One region of the Agrobacterium sp. DSM 25558 genome, then DNA from elsewhere that is predicted to be linked to it. Evidence: predicted binding sites of a transcription regulator. Region 1 holds the regulator's gene; the other holds the start of a gene.
The links. The regulator LexA, encoded in region 1, represses DNA repair genes until DNA is damaged. The targets are predictions, from matches to a motif close to TGTTCNNNNTGTGTTCNG.
Positions count from the first base shown of each region.

Region 2: the regulator LexA is predicted to act here: its motif matches at 2,016-2,033, upstream of DSM25558_RS18875 (putative DNA modification/repair radical SAM protein).

Region 1 is NZ_FMUD01000001.1:209,488-214,254, reverse strand. It holds gene DSM25558_RS01115 (ComEC/Rec2 family competence protein) at 1-936, shown strand, start outside; gene DSM25558_RS01110 (glutathione S-transferase family protein) at 957-1,634, opposite strand; gene lexA (transcriptional repressor LexA) at 2,025-2,747, opposite strand; gene kdsA (3-deoxy-8-phosphooctulonate synthase) at 3,021-3,869, shown strand; gene eno (phosphopyruvate hydratase) at 4,095-4,767, shown strand, end outside.
Region 2 is NZ_FMUD01000024.1:30,983-35,749, forward strand. It holds gene DSM25558_RS18870 (UdgX family uracil-DNA binding protein) at 1-779, opposite strand, end outside; gene DSM25558_RS18875 (putative DNA modification/repair radical SAM protein) at 779-2,011, opposite strand; gene greA (transcription elongation factor GreA) at 2,234-2,710, shown strand; gene DSM25558_RS18885 (glycosyltransferase family 4 protein) at 2,742-3,803, shown strand; gene DSM25558_RS18890 (glycosyltransferase) at 3,787-4,767, opposite strand, start outside.

The sequences.
Region 1 (4,767 bases):
ATGCCGTTTGCGCTCATCGGCATGCTGTTGATGCCATTCGGGCTCGACGCGCCGTTTCTGAAAATCATGGGCTACGGCATGGCGATGGTCATTGAAGTGGCCAAGACCGTGTCGAGTTGGGGCGGTGACGAGACGATTGGACGGCAAAATGGCTGGTTTCTGGCGATTTCAACAACGGGTTTCCTGCTGCTGGCATTGCTTCGCACACGACTTGCCTTGATTGGGTTGCCCTTCATAGCCGCCGGCTTTGCCATGCTTCTGATCGAGCAGGGGCGCGATAAACCGGACCTGCTGATCTATGAGGATGGTTCGCTGGTCGCGCTGACATCCGCAGACGCGGTTGCCTCCACCAAACAACGCGCCTCCGGCTTCGTTTACGAGCAATGGCAAAGAGCCGTGCCTTTACCCGCGCATCACGTCGCCCCCAAAATGCTCGATCGTGTCACGTCACCTGCTGGTGATGATGCAGAGGAAGCGGTTAGCTCTCAAGCCCGCACGGCGGGTTTGACCGATATCGAAAAGTCGCGGGCTGCCGAGGAGATGCGAGCAGCAACCGGTGCCACGGATATATTCACCTGCCGCAAAGATATGTGGTGTGTGGCTAAGTCGCAGAAGGGCGTAACTGTAGCGGTTATTTCCAACACTGCGCTGACGGGAACGGCATGCGACGTTGCCGACCTAGTGGTGACGACACGCAGAGTGCCCTTCGCCGCCTGTCGGTCCGGTGCGATCCTGATCAGTCAGGAGACATTACGACGTACCGGCTCCATGGAAGTCTGGCTTGGCCGTAAAGGCGACGCCGTTCTACGGGCGAAGGTTGCAATGCAGGGTCAGGATCGATCATGGACCATGCACCGCAGTTATGATTGGCGCAGCGAGGACTTCGATCCCGAGTTGCCTGCGCATATCGAAAATATGTTGGCGCTGGACCCATAGCGTGTGGCTGCCGCCATTTGCTATTTCGCGCGCAGATCCGCTGTCCATTCTCCCACGGCCCGCGCCTCAGCCTCGTGACCCGCATCTCGCCACGTTTCCAGCAAAGCAGCACCCTGCCATTCCTGCATGGCGGAAAGGGAAAGCAGGCGGTTTTTGTAGGCTTCGGCCTCCACCGACAGAGGTGTAGAGTAGGTCTGGAACCGGAATGCAACGGGGCAGTAGAACGCATCTATAGCGGTGAAGTTTTTCCCTGCCAGAAACGGACCACCAAAAGCTGCCAAGCCGTCCTGCCAGAGCGCGTCTATTCGAGATATGTCCCTCTGCAGGGGCTCGCTGATGGACGATGGCCGTATGCGCAAACCGACGCTCATTGGGTGTTCGTTGCGCAACGCCTGAAAACCAGAATGCATCTCGGCAGTCGCCGAGCGCGACCACGCCCGCGCTTTGGCATCACTTGCCCACACACCATCATGGCGCTCTGCCAGATATTCAGCGATGGCGAGGCTGTCCCATACGGTCAGGTCATTTTCTACGAGGCAGGGCACCTTTCCCGACGGAGAGAAGCGCGTGAAATCGTGGTTCGACGTGCCAAACTGTACGAGTTTTTCGTTGAACGAAATCTCCAAGGTTCGCATCAAAACCCATGGCCGCAGGGACCATGAAGAGTAATTCTTGTTGGCTATGTAAAGATCATACATGTCAATGTTCCCCATTATCGTCCATCAATACGGCACGCAATAGACCGGATACAGGCCGCCGGAGTGATAATGCTCATCAAACTATTTGATGGCCGCGGACGGACCTACCCGAAAACAACATTTAGGTACGCCAACGTTGGTAACTGTTCGTTCGATCTTCGATAAGACGAGCGCGAGGCACACAGCGACGTAGTGATTCTCAGATGCAACGAGATTGAGATACACCAATTAGTGGATTTCGTGACCCGACTAATGAATATAGGTTTTGTAGCCTAACTGCCGTGATTTTTTGTGGTCTTAAATTGATATTTCAGACAGGCTGGCAGGGAATATTATGACCATCAAAATACAATTTGAGTAGCGGGCATGACAACGCATGCCCGCAACATATTAATGATAACGGCGGATCAAACCGACCAGCTTGCCTTGAATTTTCACTCTGTCCGGTCCGAAAATTCGCGTCTCATAGGCAGGGTTTGCAGCCTCCAGCGCAATGGAAGCGCCTTTTCGGCGGAAGCGCTTCAGCGTTGCTTCCTCGTCATCGACCAGAGCCACAATGATATCGCCCGGATTTGCAGTGCTTCCATCGCGAATAATGACCGTATCACCATCGAAAATCCCGGCTTCGATCATCGAATCGCCTTTGACTTCCAGAGCGTAGTGCTCGCCCGAACCCAACATATCCATCGGAACGACAACGTCATGGGTGTTGTTTTGAATTGCGGAAATCGGCACACCCGCAGCTATCCGGCCCATAACTGGGACGCTAACAGAATTGGGTGCGCTGTCGTTGGACGCTGCGGGACGGGGCGGCTGTTCAGCCACCTTTGCTTTGCCCAGGCTACCCTCGATAACGCTGGGTGAAAACCCGCGTTGAGGCTTGGCTTGTGGCGAATAGGATTCGGGAAGCTTGATGACTTCCAAAGCGCGCGCCCGATTCGGTAGCCGGCGAATGAAGCCGCGCTCCTCAAGTGCGGTGATCAACCGATGGATACCTGATTTTGAAGCAAGATCGAGTGCATCTTTCATTTCATCGAAAGATGGCGGCACGCCGGACTCTTTCATTCTTTCATGAATGAACAGAAGCAATTCCTGCTGTTTGCGCGTGAGCATGAAGGAACACCCTTGGAATTAGAGGCGAAGATTCGCGAAACAAATACAGAACGAACACTATATGTTCCATATGTGTTCTGCAATCCCTTAAAATTCGGTGAAATTCATTTAAGCATCTGTTGATGCGTAAATCAGCAACACCAGATGGTCTTACGCGGACCTATACCGTGACTCTGGGCCGCCTTGCTGCTAAATGCGTGGCCAACAAACGATAAGGGAATATCTCGATGGTCTGCACCATTGAAATCGCCCGCTTTATTGCAAGGAAAGACGATGAGTGTAACGAACAATCTGAAAGTCGTTGCGGGGCAGGGCTCCAAAGCGGTTTCCTTTTCCAATACAGAACGCTTTTCGCTGATCGCCGGACCTTGCCAGATGGAAAGCCGCGACCACGCATTCATGATTGCGGAAACGTTGTCAGAGCTGTGTGGCAAGCTGGGTATCGGGCTGGTTTACAAGTCTTCTTACGATAAAGCCAACCGCACGTCCCTTTCCGGCCAGCGGGGCATCGGTATCGACAAGGCATTGGAGATTTTTGCCGAGTTGAAGGCGCAGTTCGGCTTTCCGGTTCTGTCGGACATTCACACGGAAGAACAGTGCGGCATCGTTGCGCCGGTGATTGATATTCTGCAAATTCCGGCGTTTCTCAGCCGTCAGACGGATCTACTGGTGGCTGCTGCCAAGACTGGTCGCGTCATCAATGTCAAAAAGGGCCAGTTTCTGGCGCCGTGGGATATGAAGAACGTTCTGGCGAAGCTGAACGACAGCGGTAACCCGAATGTGCTGCTGTGCGAACGCGGTGCGTCCTTCGGTTACAATACGCTGGTGTCTGATATGCGCTCCCTGCCGATCATGGCATCTCTGGGCGCACCGGTTGTTTTCGATGCTACCCACTCCGTGCAGCAGCCGGGTGGGCAGGGCGGTTCGACGGGCGGTCAGCGCGAATTCGTGGAAACATTGTCGCGTGCTGCTGTTGCCGTTGGCATCGCGGGTCTTTTCGTGGAAACACATGAGGACCCGGATAACGCGCCATCGGATGGTCCGAACATGGTTCACCTGAAGGACATGCCGAAGCTTCTGGAAAAGCTGCTCGCTTTTGACGACATCGCCAAATCTGCGTGACGGGTTTTGGCCTTAATCGGCTTTTATTGAAAAGCGGTGCCTGAAACGGGCACCGTCATTGTAATTTCTTGCGCGTCGTCTACAGCGACTGAAGAAATTCACATCGAGTCGCTATTCCGTCGCCCTGTTTATCGCGCCGATCATTCGAAAAGCGCTTCACAGTTTTCGGTATGCACTCTAAGACAGGCAACTGAAAAATCCTGTTCCAATCCCAAGGGAGAGATCATGACAGCCATTACCGATATCATCGCACGCGAAATTCTCGACAGCCGTGGCAATCCGACTGTTGAAGTCGATGTCTACCTGGAAGACGGCTCTTTCGGTCGTGCAGCAGTTCCATCGGGCGCATCGACAGGCGCGCACGAAGCCGTAGAACTGCGTGATGGTGGCAAGCGCTACCTCGGTAAGGGCGTTGAAAAGGCAGTTGAAGCTGTCAACACCGAAATCTTCGACGCGCTGGGCGGGTTCGATGCCGAGAGCCAGATTCATGTCGACCAGACCCTGATCGAGCTTGACGGCACACCAAACAAGTCCCGCCTGGGTGCCAACGCCATCCTCGGCGTTTCCCTGGCTGTTGCCAAGGCTGCTGCCGAAACGACTGGCTTGCCGCTTTACCGTTATGTCGGTGGTCCAAACGCGCATCTGCTGCCTGTTCCGATGATGAACATCATCAATGGCGGCGCGCATGCCGACAACCCGATCGACTTCCAGGAATTCATGATCATGCCGGTTGGCGCGGAAAACATCCGTGACGCGGTCCGTATCGGCGCTGAAATCTTCCACGTTCTGAAAAAGGAACTGTCGGCACAGGGCTTCAACACCAATGTGGGTGATGAGGGTGGCTTTGCACCAGGCCTGAAGAGCGCGCCTGAGGCTCTCGACTTCATCATGAAGTCCG
Region 2 (4,767 bases), on a different contig from region 1:
CCCATCTCAAGCACCCGCCGCTCGGCATTCAAGATGAGGTCTGGAATGAGGTCCGCCTCGGGCAGGTTCTTCCAGTATTTTTTCGGCATCTCCGCCGTCATTGCCTTGATCTTCAGCCGCGCAGGATTGAAGATATTGGCATAATAGGTACGCCACAGCTCGTCCGTGTCGTCTGAAATATCCGGCTTTTCCGCCGCCGCCCTCGACGTCTGCATCGTTTCACCATCCCAGCGCGCCGAGCCCTTTGGGGTAACGATCAACCAGTCCATATCGGTAAAGCGTCGCTGGAAAAACGCTGCCTTGCGTTCAACGATGAAATGGTCAGGCTCGAACCACGCGATAAAACGTCGTCGCCCAACGACGTCCTGCGGCAAAGGCACCTCCTTGAACCGAACGAAGGCCGTCATCTTGTGACTGTCACGACGAACGGACTTCTCCATCTTTCGCGCCTCGGCCACGTCAGGATCAGACTTGAACTCCAGCAGCGCCCTGTCCTGCGCCAGACGCCACAAGAGGCGATAGAGTAGAGCAAAGCGTGTTGGATCACTGTGGCAAATGATAGTTTGGGCAAACGGCATGAAGGCCGCGGGCACATTCACGCTAGCGGAACCGCCGATCTTTGGGAGACTATCTCCTTCTTCGAACCCGAAGAGACCGGTTTCCTCACCTTGAAACCGCCACTCGATCTCATGCGGAGCAACATTGGCCGACAGGAAAATGCGGGCCGCATCCCGCCACTCGGTAAAATCCCCCCGCCCCTCCAGTGAGACTCTATACATTACAGCAACGACAATTGTTCAGGCTGCGGCGCAAACATGTCGCGCAAATCGGGCCGCTCCGTCAATTTGCCCGGTGACCATCCGCCTGCCACCACGAAGGCTTTGACCTTTTTCAGGGAAACGCCAAAACGGGCAATATCTTCCAGCCGCAATTGTCGAAAGCGGCGCGACGACAGAATGGATTTCACCGTCTTCGTGCCAAAGCCCGGCACGCGCAGCAACGTCTCGCGATCCGCCTTGTTCACATCAACGGGAAACTGCTGACGGTTTGCCAATGCCCAGGCAAGCTTTGGGTCGATATCCAGATCCAGCATGCCATCCTTCTGCGTAGAGGCAATTTCATCGATATCGAAACCATAGAATCGATAGAGCCAATCGGCCTGATACAGCCGATGCTCACGCATCAAGGGCGGTTTGATGAGCGGCAGATTTTTTGACGAATCCGGGATCGGGCTGAACGCGGAATAGTAGACGCGGCGCAAACCATAGCTGCCATAAAGGCGCGCGCTAGTGGACAGGATAGTCGTATCATTGGCACCATCGGCACCGACGATCATCTGGGTGCTTTGTCCAGCAGGCGCAAATTTTCTGACCCGTTTCGTCTGGATCGTCGGCTCGCCTGCTTCCTCTATCTTCAGACGGATATCGGCCATCGATTTGCGGATATTGATGGGGTGCTTTTCCGGCGCAAACTGACCGATACCGCTATCCGTCGGCAACTCGATATTGATCGATAGACGGTCAGCATAAAGCCCTGCCTCTTCCACCAGACGAGCAGAGGCTTCGGGAATAGACTTGAGGTGGATATAGCCGCGGAAACCATGGGTCACCCGCAACTCTCTCGCCACCCGCACCAGTTCCTCCATCGTGTGATCGGAGGAGCGAATGATGCCGGATGATAGGAATAATCCTTCAATATAATTTCGCCGGTAAAATTCCAGCGTCAGCCACACCACCTCTTCCACCGTAAAACGCGCCCGCTCGACATTGCTGGAGGAGCGATTGATGCAATAGGCACAGTCGTAAATGCAGAAGTTGGTGAGCAGAATCTTCAGCAGCGAAATGCAGCGTCCATCCGGTGCATAGGCATGGCAAATGCCCGACCCTTCCGTCGAACCCAGCCCTCCCGTTGCGGACGAGTTACGCTTCGTCGTGCCGCTGGAGGCGCATGACGCATCATACTTTGCCGCATCGGAGAGAACTGCCAGACGCTCTTTTATAGACTTTTTCATAGTATGTTCACTATATGTTCTTGCAAAAACTGTCAATCTCTGCGCAAATCTCCCCAATGAGTTTTACACGGAAATGACGATTTCAAATTATCTGGCATTTTGGTGCGGTCTTCTGATATAGTCGCTCAAATTGTGATTTTGACATGGTTCCGTAGTTTTGCTCCGGAACCTGTTTCTTTTTGTGTCTGCGGGTGCCGCGGGTTGAATGCGAAGGAAGAAAAAATGGTAGAAAAAGTACCAATGACTCAGGGTGGATTCGTCAAGTTGCAGGAAGAACTGCGCTTTCGTCAGCAGGAAGAACGCCCGCGGATTATCGAGGCGATTGCAGAAGCGCGCGCCCATGGCGACCTGTCCGAAAATGCCGAGTACCATGCCGCCAAGGAAGCGCAGAGCCACAATGAAGGCCGCGTTGCCGAGCTTGAAGATTTGACGGCGCGTGCCGAGGTTATCGACCTCTCGAAAATGTCCGGCACGACGATTAAATTCGGTGCCACGATCAAGCTTGTGGATGAGGATTCCAACGAGCAGAAGACCTATCAGATCGTCGGCGACCAGGAAGCAGACGTAAAGCAGGGCCGTATCTCCATCTCCTCGCCTATCGCGCGTGCGCTGATCGGCAAGGAAGTGGGCGACAGCATCGAGGTGCATGCACCCGGCGGCTCACGCGGCTACGAAATCCTCTCCATCAACTGGGGCTGATCGAAAGCTCCCTTCCCCCGAGAATCCGATTTTGCCTTACATTGACTTGGCTAACGTCCGGGTGCTTGCGCCGAATTTCAAGCGCAGGCTTTCCGGCGTAACATCCACCATTATTCAGCTTCTGCCCGTGCAAAACAGGCAGGGGCAAGATGTGGCGGCCATCGGACCGGGTTTGCCCGACAGCCTGCCACATGTTCGCTTTCGCGATCTGTGGCAGCTTTGGAAATTGGGGCCGGACAATAAACCGCGCGTGTGGCATGCGCGGCGCAACATAGAGATGCTGCCGGGTATCGTGATGCGCGATATCTTGCGTATGAAGCTGAAACTGGTGTTCACATCAGCGTCGCAACGCAAGCACAGTGGCTGGACCAAGTTCCTGATTTCCCGCATGGATGCGGTCATCGCCACCAACGGCAAAACGGCAACCTATCTGGAGGTGCCGAGCACCGTCATCATGCATGGCATCGATACGGAGCGCTTTTCGCCTGCCGCCGATAAGGCCTTGTCGAGACGGCTCCTCGGTCTGGATGCTCATCAAAAATATGCTGGTTGCTTCGGCCGGGTGCGCCACCAGAAAGGCACCGACCTATTTGTCGACACCATGATTGCCGTGCTGCCGCAACGACCCGAATGGTCTGCCATCATTGCAGGACGCGCCACCGGTCCGCATGTGGAGTTTGAAAATGGCCTGAAAGACAAAGTCCGCGCCGCAGGGCTTGCGGACCGCATCCTCTTCGTTGGTGAACATACCAACATCAATGACTGGTACCGCACCCTCGACCTGTTCATCGCCCCGCAACGCTGGGAAGGCTTTGGCCTGACGCCGCTCGAGGCCATGGCAACCGGTGTGCCGGTTGTGGCCACTGACGTCGGCGCGTTTCCGGAATTGATTGCAGAGCCTCAGACAGGTGAAATCATCAGCCGGGGCGACCTCGATGCCATGGTTCGCACCGTTGCGATGTGGATGGAAGACATGGCGAAACGCGATCATGCAAGCGGTCTTGCCCGCTCACATGTCACGGAAAACTTCACGATAGACGGTGAAGCCGAAAATATCGGCAAGGTTTACGCGGCGCTTACGGCTTCCGCTTGAACAGATCAATGTAAGCGTTGGCCACGGCCTCTTCAGAGAACTGACCGACCAGCGTCGCACGACCGTTCTCGCCAAGTCTTGCTGCAAGAGCGGGATCGGCGATCAACTGGTTGATGGCGCGCGTGTATCCGGCAACATCGTCGATATCGACGAGCAGTCCGTTGTCACCGTCACGCATGAACCACGAAGGCCCTTCCGAACGGGACGAGATAACCGCACGGTTTTGCGCCCATGCCTCAAAGATCACATTGCCAAGCGGCTCGTGACTGGAAGGCATCACGAAAATATCGGCCGCAGCGACGTAAGGCCTCGTATCCTTTTGCCAGCCGAGAAAGCGTACTCTTTCCTCCATCTTGTGCTCACGGGTGACGGCCTCGAGCGCTTCACGCTCCTCACCATCACCAACAATCCAGAGATAGGCATCGGGCACAGCCGCAACGGCCTCGATGAGAAGATGGAAACGCTTGCGCTTGACAAAGCGCCCCATGGTCACGACGAGCGGCACACCTTCGGGCGTATTGACGGACGCCCGCGATACCGGCGCGACCGTTGTGGTATCGGTGAAGTTGGAGATCACCTCCACACCGCGCGTCCAGCCGAGTTTGCGCACATGGTCGCCAATACCCGGCGTGTTGCACACCAAAATATCTGTGTTCTTGAAATAGCCGAGATGAGTGGGGTAGTCGCCAAGCCGAGACAGCTTGATGCCGCCCTTGTAATCCGGCATCAGACGTGCGCCACGCGTCGACCAGGAGATGATCGCATCCGCCTTGTCACGCTTGGCAATCGACAAGACCTTCATTGGAAGCAATATGCGATCGATCGACAGGTTACGAAAGTTGCTCTGGATGACTTTGGCATGAACCTCGACATCTTCGCGCCAACGGCGGTTCCAACGCATGACCGCCGTCTGCTCCACGCCGCGCCGGGCCAGAGCACCAACGAGATGCACGAAGAACTTTTC